DNA from 2 places in the Enterococcus faecium genome. Region 2 is predicted to be linked to the other one. Evidence: riboswitches for the same ligand, from Rfam matches in the RefSeq annotation. Region 2 holds a riboswitch; the other holds the start of a gene.

Region 1 (12,130 bases), 850 kb from region 2:
GGCAATATTGCTCAATTGCTTTTCTAGCAGAAAAGATCCCCTTGGAATCTGAGTAGCCTTCTGAGTCACGGGCATTCATGATCAAATCACGAATGACTTCGTTTGGTGCTTCAAATCCAAAAGGTGCGGGATTTCCCGTGTTCAATTTTAAAATACTAATGCCCTCTTCTTGCATCCGCTCCGCTTCTTCTAGAACGGGACCGCGAACATCGTAACTGACACCTTCTAATTTGTTGGATTTTTCAAATTCTCTCATCACTTAGCCAATCCCTCATTTCAAAAAGTTAGAACTTTCCAAATTTTTTGTTATTTACTATTTCAATATCATACTCCATCCTAGAAAATTTTGCCACTTATTTAGGAAAAACGTAAGTATTAAAAAAACACAAACAAGCGTTGAGAACTTAATTGTCATGATAGTCATTCCATAGATTCGCTGCCCAATCCATTGCAATTCCACAAATGATTCCTAGCATAAAACCAAGCAAAAAACGTCCGAATGCAAGTCCAATCAATACACCTAAGATCATTCCCAGTCCTGAAAATTCTCCGTCATATTTCTCCATCTTAATAAGTCCTCCCATTTTTGAGCTTGACAACTATGTAAAACCTCGCTATCATTAGTGTGTTATTATTACGCAGATGTGTTGGAATTGGCAGACAAGCATGATTGAGGGTCATGTGAGCGTTAGCTCGTGTGGGTTCGAGTCCCATCATCTGCACTACAACTCGTGAAGTTAATTTTGCTTCACGAGTTTTTTTGTTTGAACGTTTCTTTATGCCATTATATACATATCACTGTATCCTTTACAAAAAGAACGTACAATCATGTAAACAGCCTGAGGTGAGTATATGAAGGTCGGAAACAAGCTACTCGTAGAAACTTGCAAGTGTTAAAACAATTAATCGAAAAACGAGTAAAATCCCTCACCTAATACTAAAGCGAGGGATTTTTTGTATATTATCTGTTTATCACCGTTATTATAAAGGTACAAATACCAAGCACGGTTAATCCAAATTGCATAAATTCATTTTTTTGTACACTCATGCTTTTCATTAGCTCTTTAACTGCCATTAGTACTAAGATGGCGATAACAACATAAAGTATATAGTACGTCCGCATTCCGGAAGCCCATACTGTGGGAGAAAATCCCATAATTAACCTTGAACAAAATCCCATTATCATCAAAATAACTAAAAAAATAGAAGTTTTCTTATTGTCAAAACTTAAATAAATTCCAACAATTAAACATAGTAATAATGCCAAGACTACTAAAGTAGCTATCCAAGTACCTGGATAAAAAAGTGACAGTTTCGTTCCTAACTCTGTAAAGAGATTATTCAGGTTACTACTACTCCAAATCATTGCCCTTTTATTTCCATTGACGTAAGTAAAGCTTTGACCCATTGTATTACCAAAATAAATAATCAGGTTTAAGAAAAACGGTAATGCAGTCAATATACGCACATAATAGTTTTGACATTTCCTATATGTTAGAAGGAAAATTAAGAAAAATAGCAATAAAAATAAGATATTCATGTCTAAAAAAAACGGCTTTCCAAATGATGAAATACCTAAATCTAACTTATTAAGAAAGTTGAAATTTTTATATTCAGGAAACCATTTATTAATTTCATGTGCAGCACGTAATGCATTCCCTGGAGTTGTCAAAGAGAAAATTAATTCTGCTAAGCTTATTATTGAAAATACTGATAACTTATAATTATATCGTCCATTGACAATCAAATATAAACTAACTATACTTGTTAGAACAAAAAAACAGGCGTTGACTTGTTCTTGATTAGTTAAAAATATCAATAAAGGAATACTTACCCAATATATTTTTCTATTTATTTCTTCTCCTCTTAAGAGTTGAAAAAACGGATAAAAAGTTAGTAAACTAAATGCTACTGGCCACTGATAGTTCAAGGTGGTTGCTCTCCAACCGGTTTCCCCCATTACTGTCAATGGTATTAAACAGTATATAGAGCAAACCAATAATAAATTTTTAACATTTATTTTCTCAAAAACATACTTGCAAAGTAATACTACAATTCCTAACATAATCGTAGAATTTAATAATTTCCATAGCATAAAGTGTTTAGAAAAGAACATTAAGAATAGTTCTATAATAATTCTTGAACTCCATGTCTTATAATGTTCTATCGAAGCACCCAAATAGCCAAGTTCATCTAATCTACTTGCATAAACTACGTCATCCGCTCTCATAGTCGGCATATACATATTAAAGAGTAAAAAGATACCCCAAATCCCTATTAGTAACAAGATCAGTTCTTTGTTATTCGTTATTTTTCTATTATGTTTGTTCATTTTTATACTCCTTCTTATATTTCCTAATAGAGTATAACATAGCTTTAAGCATTACTTAAAGATAACTTAAAAGTTATCTTTTAAATACTTAATTGTTAAATACCTTATTTGATGCAAAAGAAATCTACGATAGTCAACAAAAAAATTTTCATTATATCCAGAAAAATTTTTCTTAGTTAAGGACCTATGGATTGCAGTAATGCAGAATTCGTCGAATAAACTGCCAAAGACATACAATCATATTGCTTTTAAAATTGACGAACAAGATATAGATTCGTTTGTCTCAAAAATCCAAATGTTAGGTTTAACTGTCGAACCAGGACGTTCTCGTGTGAAAGGCGAGGCTTCTTCAATTTACTTTTACGACTATGATAATCACCTCTTCGAGTTACATACCGGTACTCTCCAGGAACGTTTAAAATCCTACAATTCCACTACCTGAGACTAGTAATGACTAGTCTCTTTTTATGGCCTCTGATCCCCCCATTGAGCGAATACTAATAGGGCTTCGAATTGATCTGTTCAATCTTTAAGCAATATCCCTCAAATGAGTTTGGAAAGTTTAGTGATTCATCACAAATACTTAAATACATGTAGTTATATATAGATTGAGGTTCTTGTGAGCGTATGCTCGTGTGGGTTCAAATCCCATCGTCTGCATCCATCTTTCCAAAACAAGCGGCTAGGACATTTTTGTCTCAGCCGCTTGTTTTCTAGTTTATTCTTTCATCTTGTCGGACCTTTTTTCTTGGGTATAGACTTTTCTCATATTCTACCACAATTTTGGGTTTCCCTAACACATGATAGGATCTCACAACAAATTGCTTTCTATTATTATAATAACCTGTAACGACTAACTTCATCCCTTCGTCTACTTCAGCTAGGAAGTTCAAACTATGGGAAGCAATCAAACAATTGACCCCATTTAAACTGAAACGGATCAACGGTCTGGCACTAACTTGCAAAGTACGGATCTTATCTACTGTTCCATATTTTTTCTCCATAACCTTCACCTCAATACCATTATACGAACATACATTCCCTTTGTAAAGAAGAAACTCTGTTTTATCTTTTTGACTTTTTGTCTATTACCTTTCTTAAAATCATATTGGCACTTCCTGCGAAGATGAAGGACATGTACTAAAAAAAAGAGGCAGCAGTATAGATTACTGTTGCTTCTTTACTAATTTAGGTTTACTTGTTAAGAAAGATTATTTACGCAAATGTTCTTCAACAATTTGCTGAGATTTATCAGCTGTATCTTCCACTTCATCTTTTGCTTTTTCTAACTTTTGAATATATTGTTTCAAGCTTGAGTTTTCAGCAGTTGCTTCGTCTAATTTCTTTTGTGTATCTGTTAACTGAGTTTCTACATTTGTTTTTTCTTGTGTCAGTGTTGCGATTTGTTGATTCAAACCATTTACAGTATTTTGTAATTCTGAAAGTTTTGCTTGTGCTTCTTGTAGTCTTGCTGTCCAATCTGCATTCAGATGATTGATTTCATCATTTTTTTGGTTGATCTCATCTAGTTTGACATTGATTTCATTTTGTTTGCTTTGTAGTTGTGCATCCTTGCTGACTAATTGACTTTCTAAGTTTTGTTTTTCTGCTGCCGATTGATTTTTTTGGTTTTCTAATTCATTTACTTTTGTTTGGTATTCTTGGACATCTGCCTTTGAATCTTGCAATGTCTGTTCTTTTTGTGCTAGTCGAGCGGTAAGATCTGTAATCGCTTGCTCTTTATCTGTCAATGTATGATCAAGCTGTGTCAGATTCTCATTGATTGTATCAATATCTGTCTCTCCACCCCACAAAATAATTTCATTTGCGTACCGCGTGCCTGTGTAGCCAATTAGACATAGAAATGCAACGACAATCCCACCAGTAATAAATTTCTTTTTCATTTGCATAGCTCCTTAATCCAATACTTTTACATACTAAAAGTAAGTGATCTCAAACACAATGTCAAGCGTTTTTAAATTACATATGTAATTTTAATATAAATACTATCAAATACTCATTTAATCCTCCTTTTTTATCTATTTAAAAAATCTTTTTTATAGAGAAAAATGCAGGTTAATACTTTCTTAAATAAATATTTATGGTGAACAAAAACAAAAAAGCAAGTTTTATTAAACGCAACCCTTTTCATTTCATAGATTACTGTATTTATTACAAAAAACGCGGATTTGTCATAAATTGTCATGCTTCTTTTACCTATGAAATATTTTCACGTGTTAAAGTATTCCTCGTTGAACACAACAAATAAAACTTTTTAACGAATAAAGGAGATTTTTCATGACATCACTTAAAACTTTACTTTTTGGAACAACTTTGGCTGCCGGCGCTGCATTCTTCATGGGAACGACTGCTCATGCGGACGAAGCTTATACCGTTCAATCAGGTGATACTCTATCAACGATTTCTCAAAAATACGTTGGTGATAACTCCTTGATCAATGCCATTGCAGAATCAAATTCAATTTCTGATATTAACCTGATTTACTCAGGACAACAATTAACAATCCCAACAGAAGGCTCTGCACAAGCAGCTGCTGAACCTCAAGCAGCCGTTCAAGAAGCACCAGTCCAAGCTGAACAACCTGTTGTACAAGAAACGGTTCAAACGGAAAAACAAGCAGCGCCTGTTGCTGAAACACAACCTGCTCCTGCTGTAACAGAAACTGCTGCTACTCCAGCAAGCACAAGCTCTGCAAAAGAATGGATCGCACAAAAAGAATCAAGCGGTTCTTACACAGCAACGAACGGACGTTACATCGGACGTTACCAATTAGATTCTTCTTACTTAAATGGTGACTACTCTGCTGCAAACCAAGAAAGAGTAGCAGAACAATATGTTACTTCACGTTATGGTTCTTGGGAAGCGGCGAAAGCATTCTGGGAAGCAAACGGTTGGTACTAAGATTCATTTATTAATCAAACAGTTTACTTTTATACAAAGAAAGCCAAAAAGAGGTGCGACACTAGTTGTGTCACATCTCTTTTTTATTTACCTAATCTAATGAAACGTTCCAAGTTTTGATAAGTATTTTTTTTAACTTCTTCAACTGATAGCTCTTTGATCTCAGCGATTGTCTTTAACTGTTCTTCAAGCAGTGAGACATAATCTTTTTCTGAAAAAATCCCCCCTAAAGCCCACTCTGCTGCATGTAGTCCATCCGTTTCAATAAGTAAGTGGTCGATTGGGACTGCTTTAGCTAGTTGCCAGACTGCTGGATTCTTTTTCAAATCAAGACCAATGCTGAAATAACAGCCTAAATCAATATAGTCTTGTTGATAGTCCAAAGAAGAATACCAATGGATCAAATAGTGATTAGGGTAAGCTTGGATATAATTTAAGATCTCTTTTTCGCATCCTTTTGTGTGCAGTACAACAGGTTTCTCATTTATGGCTGCAAAAGCAAGCTGTCGCTCAAATACTTTTTTTTGTGTAGTCATCGGTACATTCGTCCAAATATTATCTAACCCTATTTCACCGATGATCCTTGCTTTTTTCAAAAAAGGCTCAACTTGTTCAAACGTATAGCTATCTGCTTTCCAAGGATGGATACCGTAACTTAAGGCTTGAGTCTTACTTGCTGCAAGCTGTCTGTTTTCCTTCCATTCTTCTGGCGAATCACAATTGATGATCGTCAAAATCGTGTGTTCCTGCTGAAGGAGTGCTAAACTCTGACTCCCATCTAAATGACAATGAGCATCACTTAACATCTAATTCACCTGCCAATAACTGATAAATCGTTTGCTTCAACTCTGATTGCTGCAGTAGCCATTCACGTGACCGTCGTTTTTCAGGCACTTGAATCTCAGCAATCACATGTGCCGGACGGGCGGAAAGCACAAGAATCCTGTCTGATAAATAAATTGCTTCTTCGATATCATGCGTCACAAGTAAAGTAGTCCGCTTTGCTTTTTTAGGCAGCTTCAACATCCAGTCTTGCATCTGCCCTCTGGTCATAGCATCTAACGCTCCAAATGGTTCATCAAGAAGCAAGTAAGAAGAAGGATTCATGATTGTTCGTAACAAGGCCGTTCGCTGCTTCATCCCGCCAGATAATTGTTCCGGCAAAAAATGTTCATAGCCGTTTAACCCAAAGATATCCAGATAATCCCTTACTTGTTCTTCATTGATTGTTAGATGATTGATTTTTTGATATAACGTAACGTTTTGATAGACGCTCAGCCAAGGAAGTAACATATCTTCTTGCGGCATATAACTAAATGCTGTATGGAGACCAGTTACTTTTTGATCGTCTACTTTGATCGTTCCAGAAGTCATAGGCTGGACTCCTGTTAAAGTTTTCAGCAATGTTGACTTACCGGCTCCGCTTGGCGCGACAATCGATGTAAAGGTATCTTTAGGGATAGTGAAATGGATGTCTTCTAATATTTTCAGGTTTTCAATGACTACATTCAAGTGGCTGATTTGGATTGACATATCTATCACTCCTATTTTATAAACTGATTAGTGAATAGTTCTTGCGAAGGTACATCTTGCTTGATCAATCCGTTTTCCTGCATAAAAGCTGTATAATTGCGCCAAACTTTTTCTTCCATCAATCCCCAATTCTCAGGATCATCCGTATAATTTTTTGACAAGAATGCTTGTGATTCTTCTAAAAACGTCCGATCATTTTCTTTTGCATATTTTTGCAACAGTTTAGCACTGTCATTTGGATCCTTAATAGCTTCCTGATAGCCTTTTTTCGTGGCATCCATAAAAGACTGTACCAATTCTAGATCACTTTTGATCAGTTGATCATTCGTAATAATTACCGGAGTATAGTAATCTAACCGTTCATCTAATTCTTTCAATGGGATATAGTTTAGTTCAATACCCGCTTCTTTTGCTTTGATCATATCCCAACCTTCAAAGTACCATTGGATATCTGAGGATTTTCCTAAGCTTTCTGGCCCTTCTCCATTGCTTCCTACCATTGTCAGTTTTGAAAAGTCCCCGCCGTCTTTTTCCATCACAGCTTTTAAGACAGCTTCTTCACTTGGACTTTGCCAACCTGCATATGTTTTTCCTTCAAAATCTTTTGGTGAATGGATGTTACTGTCTGATAGGGTGGCGAATCCAGAAGTATTATGTTTGATCACTGTAGCAATTGCTTTGACTGGTATATTCTGTCCATCTGCGTGAGCATAAGTGACATCTTCTTGATAACTTACACCAAATTGTGCTTTGTCCGCACCTACTAGACCAATACTTGTCGAATTATCTCCTGGTTCGATGATTTGGACATTTAAACCAGCCTCTTTATAATAGCCTTTTTCTTTTGCTAGGTAGATGCCAGTATGATTAGTATTCGGTACATAATCCAAAACAAGTGTCACTTTTTTCAAATCCTTTATTTCTTGTTTGCTACTTGTTTCTTTTGCAGTGCCACAAGCGGATAAAAGCAACAGTAGCGGTAATAAAAGCCATAATTTTTTCATTTGATCCCCTTCTCTTAAAAAATATAAAGCATACGATAATACCCTTTTTTCAATAATGAACAAGCGCCATTCAGCAATAAACTCAATAGAATGACACAAATGATCGCAGCAAAAACTTTATCGATCTGGTAGCTGTTTTTTACGCGTATCATGTAATACCCTAAGCCTGCTTGAGCGCTTAGCCATTCTCCAACGACTGCTCCGCTGACACAATAAGTAGCAGCCACTTTTAAACCGGAAAAGAAGCCGGATAAACCCGCTGGTATTTTATATATTCGATAAATCTTCCCTGTATCTGCCCCCATCGTTTTCAAAAAGATGATTTGCTCTTTTGATACTTTCCTCAATGTATCCGAAAAAGAAACTACGATCGGAAAATAGCTTATCAAGACAACAAGGATCACTTTTGGAAGCATACCGAAACCAAACCATAGGGTAAGTAATGGCCCTAACACCATGATTGGCAACATTTGTGAAATCACTAGTAACGGATAAAAAGACATTTCTAAAAACTTCCAATAATCCATTGCCAAGGCAGTAATAAAAGAAAGAACGCTAGCTATTACCAAACCAAGCACTGCTTCATTTAATGTCGTGACAGAATGGGAAAGTAATACTTGTGCATCTGCCGCTAATGCAGAAAATACAGCAGCAGGTCCGGGTAAAATAAAGGCAGGTATTTTCCAAACTATGACAACAATCTGCCAAATAATTAAAATGAATGCCATACTGACTGCTGGATAAAGATTTTTCTTCATTTTGTTACCTCCTTTCTTCTAATATGAATAACAAAAAACGCTTGAAATGGGCACGACATAGTAACCCGCTTCAAGCGTCTGCTATGTTTCTCCCTTCACCAGTATTAACTGACAGGTTCAATGGGTCTAAGTTCACAACTTACTCTCATGTCGTCTACGACATCCCCAGAAACAGGTATTCATTTTTTAAAGTGTAGCACAAGAACGAAAAAGCAACAAGCGCTTTAGTTATCATGCTGATTATTTCAATAAATAGGAGAGATCACTTGCCAATGTCGGATACCCCATGATATAGCTATCCAACTCTTTTTTAGTCAATTTTTGATTGATGACTAGTGTCAAATCATCGATCAATTCGTCTGCTTGCTCGCTAATCACTGCAGCACCAATCAAATAATTTTGCTGGTCAAAGGTCAATTCAGCCTTAGCAACTGGTTCATTGACACGATGATAGGTGAACCAACTGGTAAGATCCATCTCTACCACTTGATCTGACGAAGAGGCGTGACTTTTTGTAACTCCTACTTCAGCAAGTTTAGGACTGGCGTAGACGATCGTAGGTATAATCGGATATTTGATAGGTTCGCTTGTTGCATCCGTTATCCGCTTAGCTACATAATTTCCTTCAAAAGTGGCGACTGGTGTCAATTTTGGGGTTTTCCTTGAAACAATATCTCCACACGCAAAAATTTTTGGATTGCTCGTTTGCAGATAATCATTGACTGCAATTCCGTGTTTATCAAAGACGATATTCGCTTGCTCAAGTGCTAAAGATTCTGTATTCGGCTGTCTCCCAGTCGCACAAAAAATCATATCTGCTACTAATTCCGTCTCTTTTCCGACTAAACGATAGCGAGTACCTTCTGAAATGATCTTTTGGGTTTCAACACCAAAAGCAAACTGAATGCCAGATGCTTCCATTTGATGGACGGCTTCCTCTACCAAAGACGCCTCAAATTCTTTTAATGGCCGTTGATTATGATGGACAATGGTTACTTTGCTCCCTGCAGCATTGGCAATCGTAGCTAGCTCAAAAGCAATATAACCACCACCGATAAAAATGATTTCTTTAGGCAGTACAGGCAATGATAAAAAGTCTGCACTAGTTTTCAAGTATTCCTTTCCCTCCACTGGTAAGATCGTAGGTCTTTGCCCGGTTGCCAAAACAAAGTAATCCGCATGGAAGACTTCTTCGTTGACTTCAATAGATGAATCATCCAAAAAACGAGCGGTTCCTGAAAGATGATCGATTTCAGCTTCTGCTAATTGTTTTTTTCGGCTTTCTGGGACTGGATCCGTAAATGTTCGTTTGAATTTTTGAAGTTCTTCCCAGTTGGCAGTTGGGATCTCGTTAAAACCTTTTCCACTCAATTGTTTTACCCGATTACGTGCCTCTACTGCACTTAACAAGACTTTTTTAGGATCACATCCACGGTTAGGACAAGTCCCGCCCCATAGATCTTCTTCGACCACTAGTACTGTTTTACCTGCTTCTTTCAATCCATAAGCAGCACTTAAGCCGCTCACACCTGAACCGATGATGATTGCATCATATGTTTTCATTTCCTTCCTCCTCTCGACTTAAAAAAGCAAAGATTTCTTTACTTGTCAGCGACCCAATACTTCTTTGCTTTTCTACTATCACAATGCTTGGATACACCGAAAGAAGCGAATATACTTCTTTCATAGGCGTATCAAAGCAAACTTGTTGACGAGCATTTTCTGGTATTTCATTTAAGAAATATCCATTGACGACTAAATCTTCTACTCGCCACTCTTTCGTCTGTTTCGGTTCATCAAAGAAATGCCGAACGTAGTCGTTTTTAGGATTCATCAATAACTGCTCTGGTGTGTCACATTGGATAATTTCTCCATCCTTCATAAATGCAATACGATCACCTAGCTTGATTGCTTCTTCCATATTGTGCGTAACGAAAACGATGGTCGTGCCCAATTCTTCGTGTAAGGACAAAACCAATTCTTGTAATGAGTTTCTTGAAATCGGATCTAATGCGCTAAATGGCTCGTCCATCAAAATCACATCTGGGCTTGCAGCAATAGCTCGGATGATCCCGATCCGTTGCTGTTCTCCTCCAGACAACTCTCTAGGCATACGATCTCGATAAATATCAGGAGATAAGCCAACTTTTTGAAGAAGTTCATCTACACGGTCTGCTCTTTTCTGCTTTTCCCAACCTAACATTTCAGGGATGACTTCAATATTTTGCTTGACTGTCATGGTCGGGAACAAAGCGATTTGCTGCAGCACATATCCCATATTCCACCGCATTTTCTGCAGATTATATTCATTTAACGATTTTCCTTTGAAGTAGATGTCTCCTGCTGATGGTTTAGATAATCCATTGATCATTTTCAAAGTAGTTGTTTTTCCACTACCGGAAGGACCAACCAAAACAAAGATTTCTCCTTTTTTGATTGCCAGATTTAGGTCATCGATGACATACTTTCCATCATACTTTTTTTGCACATGTTTGAACTCGATTAATTTAGTCACTGATCTTCCTCCTTTACTAATCCTTCATTTTTCAGGAAGATTCGTGCTACTTCTGTCGGCTTTTTCTTTTCGACATTGACTTGGTAATTCATATCAATCATTTGATCCTCTGTTATTTTTCCGCTTAATTTATTCAGTGCTTTAACGATTTCAGGATGTTCTTTAGCAAAATCTTTTTTCATCAGCGGTGCGCCTTGATAAGCTGGGAATAACCCTCGATCATCTTCTAGAGTCACTAGATCGTACTCCTTGAGCTGGCTATCTGTGGAATAGGCATCCACAATATTGACATCTCCATTATTGATTGCTTGGTAACGCAAACTTGGCTCCATGCTTTGTACACTTGAAAAATTCAAGCCATATGCTTCTTGGATTCCTTTATATCCATCTGAACGATCAATAAATTCCAGTGTGAATCCCGCTTTGATCTGATCAGAGATAGCTGCCAAATCGGAAATCTTTTTAAGTTGATGTTCGTTCGCAAAAGATCTCTTGACTGCCAAGGCATACGTATTTTGGTAAGCCATTGGTTTTAATAATGTCATATCGAATTGCTTATTCAATAATTCTTCTGCTTCGTCATATGTTTTTTCTTTTGTCAAATCAGCACTTTTCATTGCTTCAGGTACCTTCACCAAGCTTTCTAGGACAGTACCTGTGAACTCAGGATAGATATCGATTTGACCTTGATCCAGTGCATTGAACAAAAAACTCGTCTTGCCAAAATTCGGTTTTAATTCAACTTCTGTTTTTGTGTTGTCTTCAATCAATTCTTTATACATTTGGATCAGGATTTCAGGTTCCGCTCCTAATTTTCCAGCAATCGTGATGGTTTCATTTTTAAACAAGGCAGACTGATATAAAGAAACGCCGCCAAATAAACACACCACTGCTGCTAAAGTAATGATGGAATATCGAGGTTTCTTATGCTGCAACCAGCGAATCAGTCCGCTGAATATAATTGCAAGCAAGGCAGAACTGATCGCACCAATCAATGTCAAAACAGGTGTATTTCGGTCAATACCTAACAAAATAAATGTCCCTAATCCACCTGCTCCGATCAATG
Region 2 (12,130 bases):
TTTGTGAAAATGGCTTTCCACATTTTTTCATAAATTTGGCTTAATACCGAGAAACTGGCTTTTGAACACCGTTTATCTAGAGGTTGTGAAATCAGCGTCCTGTCCTGAGTATTAGCTCAATAAACGGAAAAATTGCTCCTCATATTTTGCCGTTTATTGAGCTAATACCGAAGGTCAGCTGATTGAAAAACGTTTAATGAAGAGGTTGTAAGCCTACCGTTTAACTCTAAGTCACAAGAAACGATTTCAAAAAACAGCTTTTCATGTTTTATGAGTAGTGTGACTTGTGACCGAGGAGTTGGCAGGAGAGCACCGGTTACCAAATAGATAGGCCCGTTATGGTCTATCTATTTTTTTATCCAGAAAACGCTGGGATAAAAGAAAATCACTTGTTTTGTTGAAAAAATGGGTATACTGGGATAAACTGAAATCAGCAAACTATATTTAGGAGTGACGCAGTTGGACGCACGTTATGCAATTATTTTGGCGGCAGGGAAAGGTACCCGCATGAAGTCAAAATTATATAAAGTTTTACATCCCGTTTCTGGTAAACCTATGGTAGAACATATCATTAATCGGGTCAGTGAAACGAAACCAGATGAAGTGATTACGATCGTTGGACACGGAGCAGAACAAGTTAAAGCACAACTAGGAGAACGCAGTAAATATGCGTTACAAGCAGAACAATTGGGAACAGGACATGCTGTTTTGCAAGCTGCTTCTTTCTTGGAAGGAAAAAAAGGAACAACGTTAGTTATCAGTGGCGATACACCATTATTGACTACTGAAACGCTGAACAATCTTTTTGAATATCACCAAGGAAAAAATGCAAGTGCAACGATCTTGACGGCACAAGCAGAAAACCCAACAGGATATGGACGAATCATCCGTGACCATATTGGGATCGTAGAAAAAATCGTGGAACAAAAAGATGCAACACCAGAAGAAGCTCTTGTACAAGAAATCAATACAGGAACTTACTGTTTTGACAACGAAGCTTTGTTCGATGCGTTAAGCAAAGTTGGAACAAACAATGCTCAAGGTGAATACTATCTAACAGATATCATCGAAATCTTAAAAGAAGAAGGCCATACAGTTGCTGCTTATCAAACGGATGATTTTGAAGAATCAATGGGAGTCAATGATCGGATCGCGTTAGCTAAAGCAAATGAGATCATGAGAAAGCGAATTAACCAGATGCATATGGTCAATGGCGTAAGCTTTGTCGATTCAGCAACGACATACATCGATGCAGGCGTAGAAATCGGTCCAGACACATTGATCGAAGCAGGTGTACAAATCCAAGGAAATACAGTCATTGGTTCTGATTGTGTCATCGGGTCACATTCAAAAATCGTAGACAGTAGGATTGAGGATCACGTCGTCATTGAAAACTCAGTCATTGAAAGCAGCCATGTCAAGAAACATGCAGATGTGGGACCTTATGCACATTTACGACCAAAAGCTGAAATTGGCGAAAACGTCCATATCGGAAACTTTGTGGAAGTGAAAAATGCTCAAATCGGCAAAGGAACTAAAGTCGGTCACTTGACTTATGTTGGTGATGCTACGCTGGGAGAAGAAATCAATGTCGGATGTGGTGTTGTCTTCGTCAACTATGATGGAAAGAACAAACATCATACGACTGTCGGCGACCACAGCTTTATTGGTTCTAGCACGAATATCATCGGACCTGTCGAGGTAGCTAAAAACAGTTCGATTGCTGCCGGGTCAACAATTACAGACAATATTCCAGAATATGCGCTGGCAATTGCGAGAGCAAGACAAGTCAATAAAGAAGGATATGCAAAAAAACTCCCTTATCTAAACTAAGACTTTTGCAAAATCACTTGATTTATTTAAAAAATATGACTACTATTTATTAGGTAGAATTCTAGAGTTGTGAAAAAGAAAGTGGAGGTCCCCATGTCAAAACATTACTTTGACCCAAGATTAAAAATTTTTGCGTTAAATTCCAATCGCCCATTAGCAGAGAAAATTGCAGCAGCAGTCGGCGTCGAGTTAGGAAAATCATCTGTTACTCAATTTAGTGATGGAGAAATTCAAGTAAACATTGAAGAAAGTATTCGTGGATCGCATGTCTATGTTATTCAATCAACGAGCAGCCCAGTCAATGATAACTTGATGGAGTTGCTGATCATGATTGACGCACTGAAACGAGCAAGTGCAAAAACAATCAACGTAGTCATGCCTTATTATGGCTATGCGCGTCAAGACCGTAAAGCACGTGCACGGGAACCAATCACAGCGAAATTAGTAGCAAACATGATTCAAAAAGCTGGTGCAACAAGAATGCTGACTTTGGACCTTCATGCAGTCCAAATCCAAGGTTTCTTTGATATTCCAGTCGATCATTTGATGGGTGCGCCACTTATTGCCAATTATTTCTTAGAAAAAGGAATCAAAGGCGATGATGTTGTCGTTGTTTCACCAGACCATGGTGGTGTCACACGGGCACGTAAATTAGCGGAATTTTTGAAATCTCCGATTGCGATCATAGACAAACGCCGTCCAAAAGCAAATGTTGCAGAAGTAATGAATATCATTGGACAAGTCAAAGGCAAAACTTGTGTACTGATCGATGATATGATCGATACAGCAGGTACGATCACATTGGCTGCCAATGCTTTGAAAGAAGCTGGTGCAACTAGTGTGTATGCTTCATGTACACATCCAGTATTATCCGGCCCTGCTTTACAAAGAATAGAAGATTCAGCTATCGAGCGTCTAGTTGTTACAGACTCGATCTATCTTCCAGAAGATCGTAAAATCGACAAAATCGATGAAGTAAGTGTTGGCGGACTAATGGGAGATGCAATCAAACGTATCCATGAAAACAAACCAGTTAGTCCATTGTTTGAAACAAAAAATAAATAATAAATAAACTCACAAAGGGGAGTCCAATTGGGCTGAGATTGAATCTATTTCTAAACCCTTCGTACCTGTATCGGTTATGCGAGCGTAGGAATTGTGAATAAACAGCTGTTTGACTATTTTCGAAAGCTGCTTCCTCCTTTGTGACTTTTTTATTCAAAGGAGGAAGTTTTTTTATGGGAAAAAATAGAGTTTGGGTAGAAGGAACGATTGTTGCAGCGTTAGCGATGGTGTTGTCGTTGATTCCGATCCAGATCGGCAGCAGTTTTTCTATTTCATTAGGGCAGATTCCATTGACTCTTTTTGCGTTAAGAAGAGGGACAAAGGCAGGGATGCTGGCAGGTTTCATTTGGGGCATCCTACATTTTCCGTTGGGACAAGTTTATTATTTAAGTGTCGTTCAAGTGTTGATTGAGTACCCGATTGCCTATACTTTTGCAGGCGCAGCAGGGCTCATGGCTTCAAATGTCCAAAAAGGCTATGTAGACGATAATACGAAACAAATTAGAAAAAGCATCGTGTTTGGTGCATTGATTGGCGCACTTTCCAGATATTTTTGGCATTTTATTGCAGGAGTGGTTTTCTGGGGAGCGTATGCACTATGGGGGATGAATCCTTGGCTCTTTTCTTTCGTAATGAATGGTGCCAGCGGGTTGAGTACAGCTATTGTAACGATCATCGTTTTATTAGGGATCCAACAAACGACTCCTTCGATTTTTGTGCCAGATAAACGACAGGAGCTGTAAATAAAAAAGAAGCAAGAAACTTGAGACAGAATCATGTCCTAGTTTCTTGTTTCCTTTTTATTTTTTGATAAGAAATAGATCTACTTCAATGGCAGATAAGAAAGATCGGCATCTTCTACCAATTGCCAGTGTCGATCGGTGACAGAGTAGATTAAAGTAGCGATGATTTCCTCTTCTCGATACCGGGTGCCTTTTAATTTCCAAATATAATCTTCAATCACATAGATTGGGATACGATATTTACCATCGATCAAACCAACTTGATCAAAAGAAAAAATGATCCCTTCCTGCATCAAATTACGCATTTCTTTCAATAATTCCACACTGATTTTTTCAACAGGTGTTTCTTTTTTGAAAAAAGATTTTTTTACATTGATCTTATCTGACAAGATCGAACTTAATTTACTAGCAAAAATCCTATAAAATTCATCTAAATAGCGATAATAAATCCGATTCAGCTGATCATTAAGATCGAAGTATACAAAATTATTCTGTAGTTTATAAAAAAACGGCGAATGAAGATGTGTTTTCATATGACCAAAATATAATAATTCTGAAATTTCTAAAGGTGTCAATTCTTTCAGCATCGTTAAATCAGTAAAGTCGATCCACTTCAATTCATCGAATCCACGCCTGTTACGAGAAGAGGAAAAGAAACGCTGAATATTTTCTGTACCACGGATTACTTTCAGCCCTGTATGGGATTCATATTATCCAGCAGAAGCAGATGGATCAAGCAAGAGCAAGTTTTGAGGAAAATGCACGATACTGTTTGCAAAGTCAGTAGCAGTCAGCCCTTTTGTTAAAACAGCATTACTTGTGGTATCAATATGTACATAAACTGACTCAGTCATCATGTTCCTCCTCTTATTTCCTCTTAATCTCTTTTATTTTACAACATTTGCATTAAAAAAGCTTGTTTCTTTTATTTTAAAATTCCATTACAAAATCACGTTTTCATTAAAAACACTCTCATTTTCAATTAATTTTTGTGATTTTTGTATTTTTTTATTTAAAGGAGGTTTTATGAATTGTTTTCTTATGGAATCTACAAAGTCGAATACGAGACTCATGACCTTTTTATGACGTACTGGTATACTTGAAGAAAAAGGAGAGCGCGATGGAGATAAAAAAAGTTTACTTTTCACAGAAAATGTCGCTGTATTCGCCTATCCAGCAAGCAAAACAACCCCTTCCATTTTTTCAAAGTCATCAAGAAAGTAGAGACGCTTTTTGGCGTTCTGCAAAAAAGCAATGTGCTTTTAAAGCAGTATCGAAAAAATATACCGTCTATTTTACTATTGCTAAAAGTAGAGGAGATGTTATTTTTAATAATCTGTTGATTGAAGGTGAAACTTTTGAATGGAAAAAATTTTTTCGGTATATGGAAGCTTGCGCTCGTTTTTTTATTAAAGAAAACTGTTGTTTTTTATTTCAATCTCCTCTATCAGAAGAATGGTTGCGTATTTTTCATAAAAACGGCTATCAAGGAACCACACAATTAAATAAAAAGCTGGTCTATCATACAGCACTTGTTTTAGGTGGAGGAGGAGCGCACGGTGCTTATCAGATTGGTGTGTGGCAGGCGCTGAAGGAACATGATATCAACTTTGAGATTATCACAGGTACCTCGGTAGGTGCGTTGAACGGCGCATTGATTTTACAAGGAGATATGAAAAAAGCTGTGAATTTATGGAAAAAGCTGTCGACAAGACAAGTGCTTGCGTTACCAGAAATGGCTGCAGTTGAAGACCTTCGTGAACGCTTCTATCGAGAAAGACGCCAAATGACGAAAACAGCACTAATTGAAGGCGGGGTTTCTTCTGCTCCATTGGAAAAGATGGTCAAAGACAATTTGGATTTGTCCTTACTCAAACATAATCCCAAAATACGTTTATATACGGTGTCTACTAAACTGCCAGAACTAGCGGAAGTAGTGACTGATATCCAACAGACAAAAACAGAAGAAATACCAGATTGGATACTCGCCTCTGCTTCATTTTATCCCGCTATGGCTTATCGAAAGATCGGAAAAAATAAATATGCAGACGGTGGGTATCGCAACAAAATACCTATTGATATTGCGATTAACAAAGGAGCAACAGAGGCATTTGTCGTAGATGTGCAAGGGCCAGGCCCAGCGAAAAAAATTCGTATGCCAGACATTTTTATCCATTGGAAATGTCAAACATTGTGGACACTAGGCAGCTTTCTGCTTTTTGATAGCCAAAGGAACCAATTAAATTTACAATTAGGCTATCTGGAAATGAAAAAACGATTAGGCTATTACTATGGGAACTGGTATACATTTCATTCTGTTAAACCTGCAAGAACATACTGGCGAGGATTTTTGTCTTACTTAACAAAAGAAATTCAGTTAGAATTATCTTTTTTCAAAAGCATAAAATTTTGGCAAAAACTGCGTAATTTATATAAGAACAGGGTCGTACCAGAGACATGCGGATTGGCGATGCTAGAACTTTTAGCAAAAAAACATTTTTTACTGCCCAATGAAATCTATCAAGTAGACATGATGATTCAAATGATCTGCCAACAAGATATAAAAAGTATGCCGGATGATTTATTGGCACAAATTGGTCAATTAAGTACTGAAGAATGGCGAAGGTATCGAAAATACCAGCAAAAAATACAAAATGAGCGCACGAAAACTGTTTATTTTGATTATCTGCTACAAGGAAAACGCAAGGATCGTTTGCAGCATGAATTGCTTAAGCAACCAGTTGACACATTACTGATCCTATATTTATATTATCTCAAGGAGGAACAACCATGGCACAAGAATTTTCATATGAAATCGTAGAAGAAATCGCTATATTGTCAGAAAACAACAAGGGGTGGCGTAAAGAACTGAACCTAGTCAGCTGGAATGGTCGCCCGCCAAAATTCGATCTTCGAGATTGGGCGCCAGACCATGAAAAAATGGGGAAAGGCCTGACATTGACGAACGAAGAGTTTGAACAACTGCAAAAAGCAATAGAAAATATGTAATGAGGAAGGACCCTGTCGAATGAAAAGTATGACTGGTTTTGGCAAAGCCATCCGCGAAACAAAAGCGTATCAGTTAGATATTGAAATAAAAAGTGTCAACCAGCGTTTTCTAGATGTTCAAATACGAAGTCCTAAAATCCTGAACTTTGTTGAAAACGATTTTCGTCAGCTTATTAAACAGCAGTTAAGCCGCGGTCGAATCGAAGTATTTGTGAATCTAGCTTATATTGGCAAAAACGAAAAACAGATCGTCATCAACTGGGAATTGATTGATTCACTTATCACTCAATTGACAGACGGAATTCAACAACGATACGGTAGTCAAAATCAAGTGTCAATTAGTCGGATGGCGGAACGCTTCGTGCTGGACGAAAACTTCGTAACGGTAGAAGAAAAACCGGAAGAGAGCATGGAAGAATTGGCACAGTTAGCTCTAGATACATTGAAAAGCGCACTTGATTCTATTGAGGCGAGTCGAGAAAAAGAAGGTCAAGCTTTAGCTTTAGTGTTGAAAAAGAATACTGAAGAATTCAAAGAAGTACTAAAAAAACTCGATAGTTTTGTAGAAATCTATGAAAAGGAATTTCAAATAAGGTATCAAAAAAAGCTGGAGGAATTTCTTGGAGCGAAAGTCGATGAGCAACGGTTGTTGACGGAGCTAGCCATCTTGTTGGAACGCGGAGATATTCACGAGGAACTGGATCGTCTGGCGATCCATGTACAAAAACTAGATGAACTTATCGAAGCACAATGTCCTGTAGGTCGGGAATTAGATTTCCTGATCCAAGAAATGAATCGGGAAATCAACACGATCGGTTCCAAATCAAATGCAATCGAAATTAAAAATCAAGTCGTCCAGTCTAAGACGATCTTAGAAAAAATCAGAGAACAAGTACAAAATATTGAATGACGAAAGAGGTAGAGATAATGAAATATTATGACGTAACGTTCCACGAATTAAGTGGAAAAACTGTGGTTAAACGGGATATCCCTTCTGAAAAAAACGGCTTTGACGTATGGAAAGATGCCTGTGCAGACTATAATGAGAACGAACTGTTTATTTTGATCAACGACGGTGCTTACGTGACGATGAATCGGAAATTTATTGTTCGAATTGACACAGAAGAGGTAGAAGATCCGACAGAAAAAGCACGTTCTCGAAAAGATGAGATCATGGGTGTAGTGAATACTTTGTCCAATATGGGCTTTTAGCAAGGATGCTGAACAAAGAAATACAATAAATAATCAGAATTGGATTTCTTCGCTTAGCTTCTTTGCTCTAGGAATACATTTAAAGGTTGTGACAAAATTCGTGTCACAATCTTTTTTTATTTTGAATAAGTGATGTTCAAAAACCATTTTCTCGGTATTAAGCCAAATTTATGCAAAAATGTGAGAAACTATTTTCACAAAATTTTTCTTCATACTCGAAACTAATCGGCTTCTTCACGACCTCTTATACACGGCGTTCAAAAGCTTGCATCTGCGATAATAACCCCAACCAAACGAAAAACATGAGAAGCTGTTTATGTTTGGCTGTTCTTATTACTTGATGCAGGACAGCTTTTTTACGACCTCTTGGTACAGGGTAGCTTTTTTACCAATTTCTAGCTATAATTAAAGATAACCTTGAAAGTTGCAGAAAAAAAGTGCAAAATAAACGATAAGTACAAAAAGACTAGTTGAAAGGACGTCGTCATGTCAGAGCGTGGATTATTAATCGTGTTGTCTGGTCCATCCGGTGTAGGAAAAGGCACAGTACGAAAAGCAATTTTTGAGAGTGAGGATAATGATTTTCAGTATTCGATCTCAATGACTACCCGTAAAATGCGTGAAGGGGAGGTCGAAGGCGTTGATTATTTCTTCCGAAGCAAAGAAGAGTTTGAATCAATGATCGAAGCTGGAGAGATGCTGGAATACGCAGAATATGTCGGGAATTATTATGGAACTCCTTTGTCATATGTCAACAAGACATTGGATGAAGGAAAAGATGTTTTCTTGGAGATTGAAGTCCAAGGAGCAAAACAAGTCAAAGAAAAAGTGCCCGATGGTGTATTCATCTTTTTGACTCCGCCAGATTTAGCGGAATTAAAATCACGGATCGTAGGCCGAGGAACAGATGCAGATGAAGTAATCGAAAAACGAATGAAAGTTGCAAAAGAAGAAATCGAAATGATGGCTCTTTACGACTATGCTGTTGTAAATGATGAAGTGCCGCTAGCAGTTGAACGAATCAAAAACATTATTGCCAGTGAACATTTTCGAGTAGATCGCGTAATCGGTAAATATATTAAAATGTTAAAGGAGATGTAGTCTTATGATGTTAAAACCTTCAATTGACTCACTATTAGATCGTGTAAATTCAAAATATTCTCTAGTGATTTTAGCAAGTAAACGCGCGCATGAATTGGATGCAAGTGCACAGCCTACTCTAGATTCTTTTGATTCAGTAAAAAGCGTCGGTCAAGCTTTAGAAGAAATCGATGCAGGAAATGTAGTCAATGATCCACATCCTGAATTAAAACGTGAACGTTTGAAGATGGAAGAAGAGGAACGTCAAGCACAAAAAGAGCGTGAACAACACGAATTGGAATCACGTATCCGTGAAGAGCAAAAAATGTAATAAAGAAAAATAGAGCGAACATCTAAAAAGAAAAGCAAACCCAGCTGTTTCCTTTTCAAACATTCGCCACTTATTGTCTGGTAGAAAAGGCTGTGTCTGAACTTTTTGACACAGTTCTTTTTTTTCTTATCTGCTGTTAATTTTTTGTTAGGATTTGGCAGAAGATAAGACAAATCCATCGATCTCTAGTAAAATAGGCAAGGAACTTTTTGTCGCTTGATAAGAAAAGACAAAAAAAGGAGGAAACGAACCATGACATTAACAGCTGAAGTCATTGTGGACGTACCTACTATGCAGACCGATCAGCCATTCACTTATTTGGTTCCCTCTGAAATGGAAACAGCTTTGCAAGTCGGGATGCGAGTAGAAGTCCCTTTTGGTAATGGCAATCGTCATGTCCAAGGATTTGTTATGGCTATCCAAAAATCAGAAGAATCAGCTAATCCATCTTTGAAGGCAGTTATTCGTTTGCTAGACCTTGCTCCGGTGGTCAATGAAGAATTACTTTCATTAGCTGATTATATGAAAAAAATTACTTACGCATTCAAAATCACTTGTCTACAAACGATGCTTCCGAGTGTGATGAAAGCAGAATATGATAAATTGATCTATCCTTTGGCAGACACACCAGAAGTTCAGGTATTGTTTGATCAGCGAGAAGTGATTTCCTGGAAGGAAGCAGAAGAAGAAGGCAGCCTTTCTCAATTGATTCGCTGGCGCCAAGAGCAATTAGTAGATATCAAATATGAAGTCCATACACGAAATAAAGTAAAAACGATTCGTTTGGTCCGTTCTTTGTTAACTGAAAAGCAAATCGAAGAAGAATGGGCAAAATTACGGCAAAATGCCAAGAAACAAAAAGAACTTCTTTTGTGTTTATCTGAACTGAGCCAAGAAGAACCAATTGCTTATTTCAAAAATAAAGGAATCAGTACTGCTGTCTTGAATCAAGGAAAAGAAAAGGGCTGGCTGGAGTTTATAGAATCAGAACGTTATCGCGACCCTTATAAAGACCGAGTATTTGACCAAACGACGGCATTGGAACTGAATGCAGAACAAAAAAATGCTGTCGAACAAATCATCACAGCAGGTCAGCAGCAAAAAGATCAGGTCTTTTTGCTGGAGGGAATCACTGGCAGCGGGAAAACAGAAGTATATCTTCAGGCAATCGCTGATGTTTTGTCAGAAAATAAAACGGCTATTATGTTAGTGCCTGAAATCGCATTGACTCCGCAAATGGTCGAGCGATTCAAAGGACGCTTCGGAGAATCAGTTGCGGTCTTACATAGCGGACTTTCCCAAGGTGAAAAATATGATGAATGGCGCAAGATTGAGCGGGAAGAAGCGCAAGTAGTAGTAGGCGCACGATCTGCTATTTTTGCCCCGCTGAAAAATATCGGGCTGATCATTATCGATGAAGAACATGAATCAAGTTACAAACAAGATGAGACACCGCGTTATCATGCGAGAGATCTAGCAATTTGGCGCAGTAAATATCATCATTGCCCAATAGTTCTAGGAAGCGCGACGCCCTCTTTAGAATCAAGAGCACGAGCTCAAAAAGGCGTTTATCAGTTATTGCAGTTAAACCACCGAGCCAAAGCAGCTGCACAGCTTCCAGCTATTGAGATCGTAGATATGCGTGAAGAGTTTCAGAATCATCGGACCTCTACTTTTTCTGCTAATTTGCAGGAAAAAATACAAAATCGATTAGACAAAAAAGAACAAACTGTCCTACTGCTCAATCGTCGAGGATATTCGTCTTTTGTGATGTGTAGGGACTGTGGATTTGTTCTTCCATGTCCTAATTGCGATATCTCTCTTACACTGCATATGGATACACGTTCAATGCGCTGCCATTATTGCGGACATGAAGAACCTATTCCCAATCGCTGTCCTAATTGTGGCGGCAATAAAATCCGCTACTATGGAACAGGTACTCAAAAAGTAGAAGAGGAACTCCGAGAACTTTATCCGCAAGCTAGGATTTTGCGTATGGATGTAGATACCACTCGAAGAAAAGGGGCACACGAACAGATTTTACAAAAATTCGGTGCAAAAGAAGCAGATATATTATTAGGGACACAAATGATTGCTAAAGGTTTGGACTTTCCAGAAGTGACATTAGTTGGGGTGTTGAATGCTGATACCTCCCTGAATTTACCGGATTTTCGTTCTAGTGAGCATACATTCCAATTGCTTACCCAAGTTTCAGGACGAGCAGGGCGAGCGGAAAAAGCAGGCGAAGTCGTGATCCAAACATTCAATCCTCAACATTACGCCATAGAATTGGCTAAAAAACAAAATTATGAGCAGTTTTATCAGCAGGAAATGCATGTACGGCATCGTGGAGGCTATCCTCCTTATTACTTTACTGTGAAAATAACCGCCAGCCATCCTGAAGAACAAGTAGCGGCAAAGAAAATCTTTCAGATTGCCAATCAGCTAAAAGAAGTGTTAAGCCCTCAAAGCTTGCTATTAGGGCCAACGCCCAGCATGATTTTGAGAGTGAAAAACCGATATTATTATCAACTAATCATCAAATATAAACATGAACCGAATCTTCCTCATGTTTTGGATGAAATTTTGAATGGAAGCCAGAAAGAACAGCGACAAGGTCTTTTTGTGGCAATTGACAACGAACCATTAAACTTTATTTAAGAAAGGGCCAAATTATGCGCTATCCTATATTGATCCACCCTAATGATAAATTAAAAAGAACTGCTCAGCCAATCGATGTAATCACGGACGAGACAATCGCTTTATTAGACAATTTATATGAGACAATGATTGCGAATGACGGAATAGGGATCGCTGCTCCTCAAGTAGGACAAAACAAGAGAATTGCTGTGATCGA

The links. A riboswitch is a leader RNA that binds a small molecule or an ion and turns the genes downstream of it on or off. The one in region 2 is predicted to bind thiamine pyrophosphate.
Region 1: it holds a riboswitch for thiamine pyrophosphate, as region 2 does, so the genes downstream of both, PYW34_RS07485 (ABC transporter permease) here and thiT (energy-coupled thiamine transporter ThiT) in region 2, are expected to answer to the same signal.

What each region holds. Positions count from the first base shown of each region.
Region 1 is NZ_CP118955.1:1,532,860-1,544,989, forward strand. It holds gene PYW34_RS07430 (pyridoxal phosphate-dependent aminotransferase) at 1-256, opposite strand, end outside; gene PYW34_RS07435 (hypothetical protein) at 405-584, opposite strand; tRNA gene PYW34_RS07440 (tRNA-Leu) at 639-722, shown strand; gene PYW34_RS07445 (DUF6056 family protein) at 962-2,332, opposite strand; partial or broken gene PYW34_RS07450 (VOC family protein) at 2,425-2,774, shown strand; gene PYW34_RS07455 (hypothetical protein) at 3,046-3,336, opposite strand; gene PYW34_RS07460 (hypothetical protein) at 3,544-4,236, opposite strand; gene PYW34_RS07465 (LysM peptidoglycan-binding domain-containing protein) at 4,631-5,254, shown strand; gene PYW34_RS07470 (TatD family hydrolase) at 5,338-6,060, opposite strand; gene PYW34_RS07475 (ABC transporter ATP-binding protein) at 6,050-6,787, opposite strand; gene PYW34_RS07480 (ABC transporter substrate-binding protein) at 6,799-7,791, opposite strand; gene PYW34_RS07485 (ABC transporter permease) at 7,806-8,549, opposite strand; TPP riboswitch at 8,623-8,727, opposite strand; gene PYW34_RS07490 (dihydrolipoyl dehydrogenase family protein) at 8,790-10,112, opposite strand; gene PYW34_RS07495 (ABC transporter ATP-binding protein) at 10,099-11,064, opposite strand; gene PYW34_RS07500 (ABC transporter permease/substrate-binding protein) at 11,061-12,130, opposite strand, start outside.
Region 2 is NZ_CP118955.1:2,379,342-2,391,471, reverse strand. It holds gene glmU (bifunctional UDP-N-acetylglucosamine diphosphorylase/glucosamine-1-phosphate N-acetyltransferase GlmU) at 460-1,833, shown strand; gene PYW34_RS11615 (ribose-phosphate diphosphokinase) at 1,927-2,898, shown strand; TPP riboswitch at 2,904-3,006, shown strand; gene thiT (energy-coupled thiamine transporter ThiT) at 3,072-3,641, shown strand; partial or broken gene PYW34_RS11605 (hypothetical protein) at 3,722-4,495, opposite strand; gene PYW34_RS11600 (patatin-like phospholipase family protein) at 4,762-6,462, shown strand; gene PYW34_RS11595 (YdbC family protein) at 6,432-6,650, shown strand; gene PYW34_RS11590 (YicC/YloC family endoribonuclease) at 6,670-7,560, shown strand; gene PYW34_RS11585 (hypothetical protein) at 7,578-7,862, shown strand; gene gmk (guanylate kinase) at 8,349-8,963, shown strand; gene rpoZ (DNA-directed RNA polymerase subunit omega) at 8,968-9,273, shown strand; gene priA (primosomal protein N') at 9,526-11,934, shown strand; gene def (peptide deformylase) at 11,949-12,130, shown strand, end outside.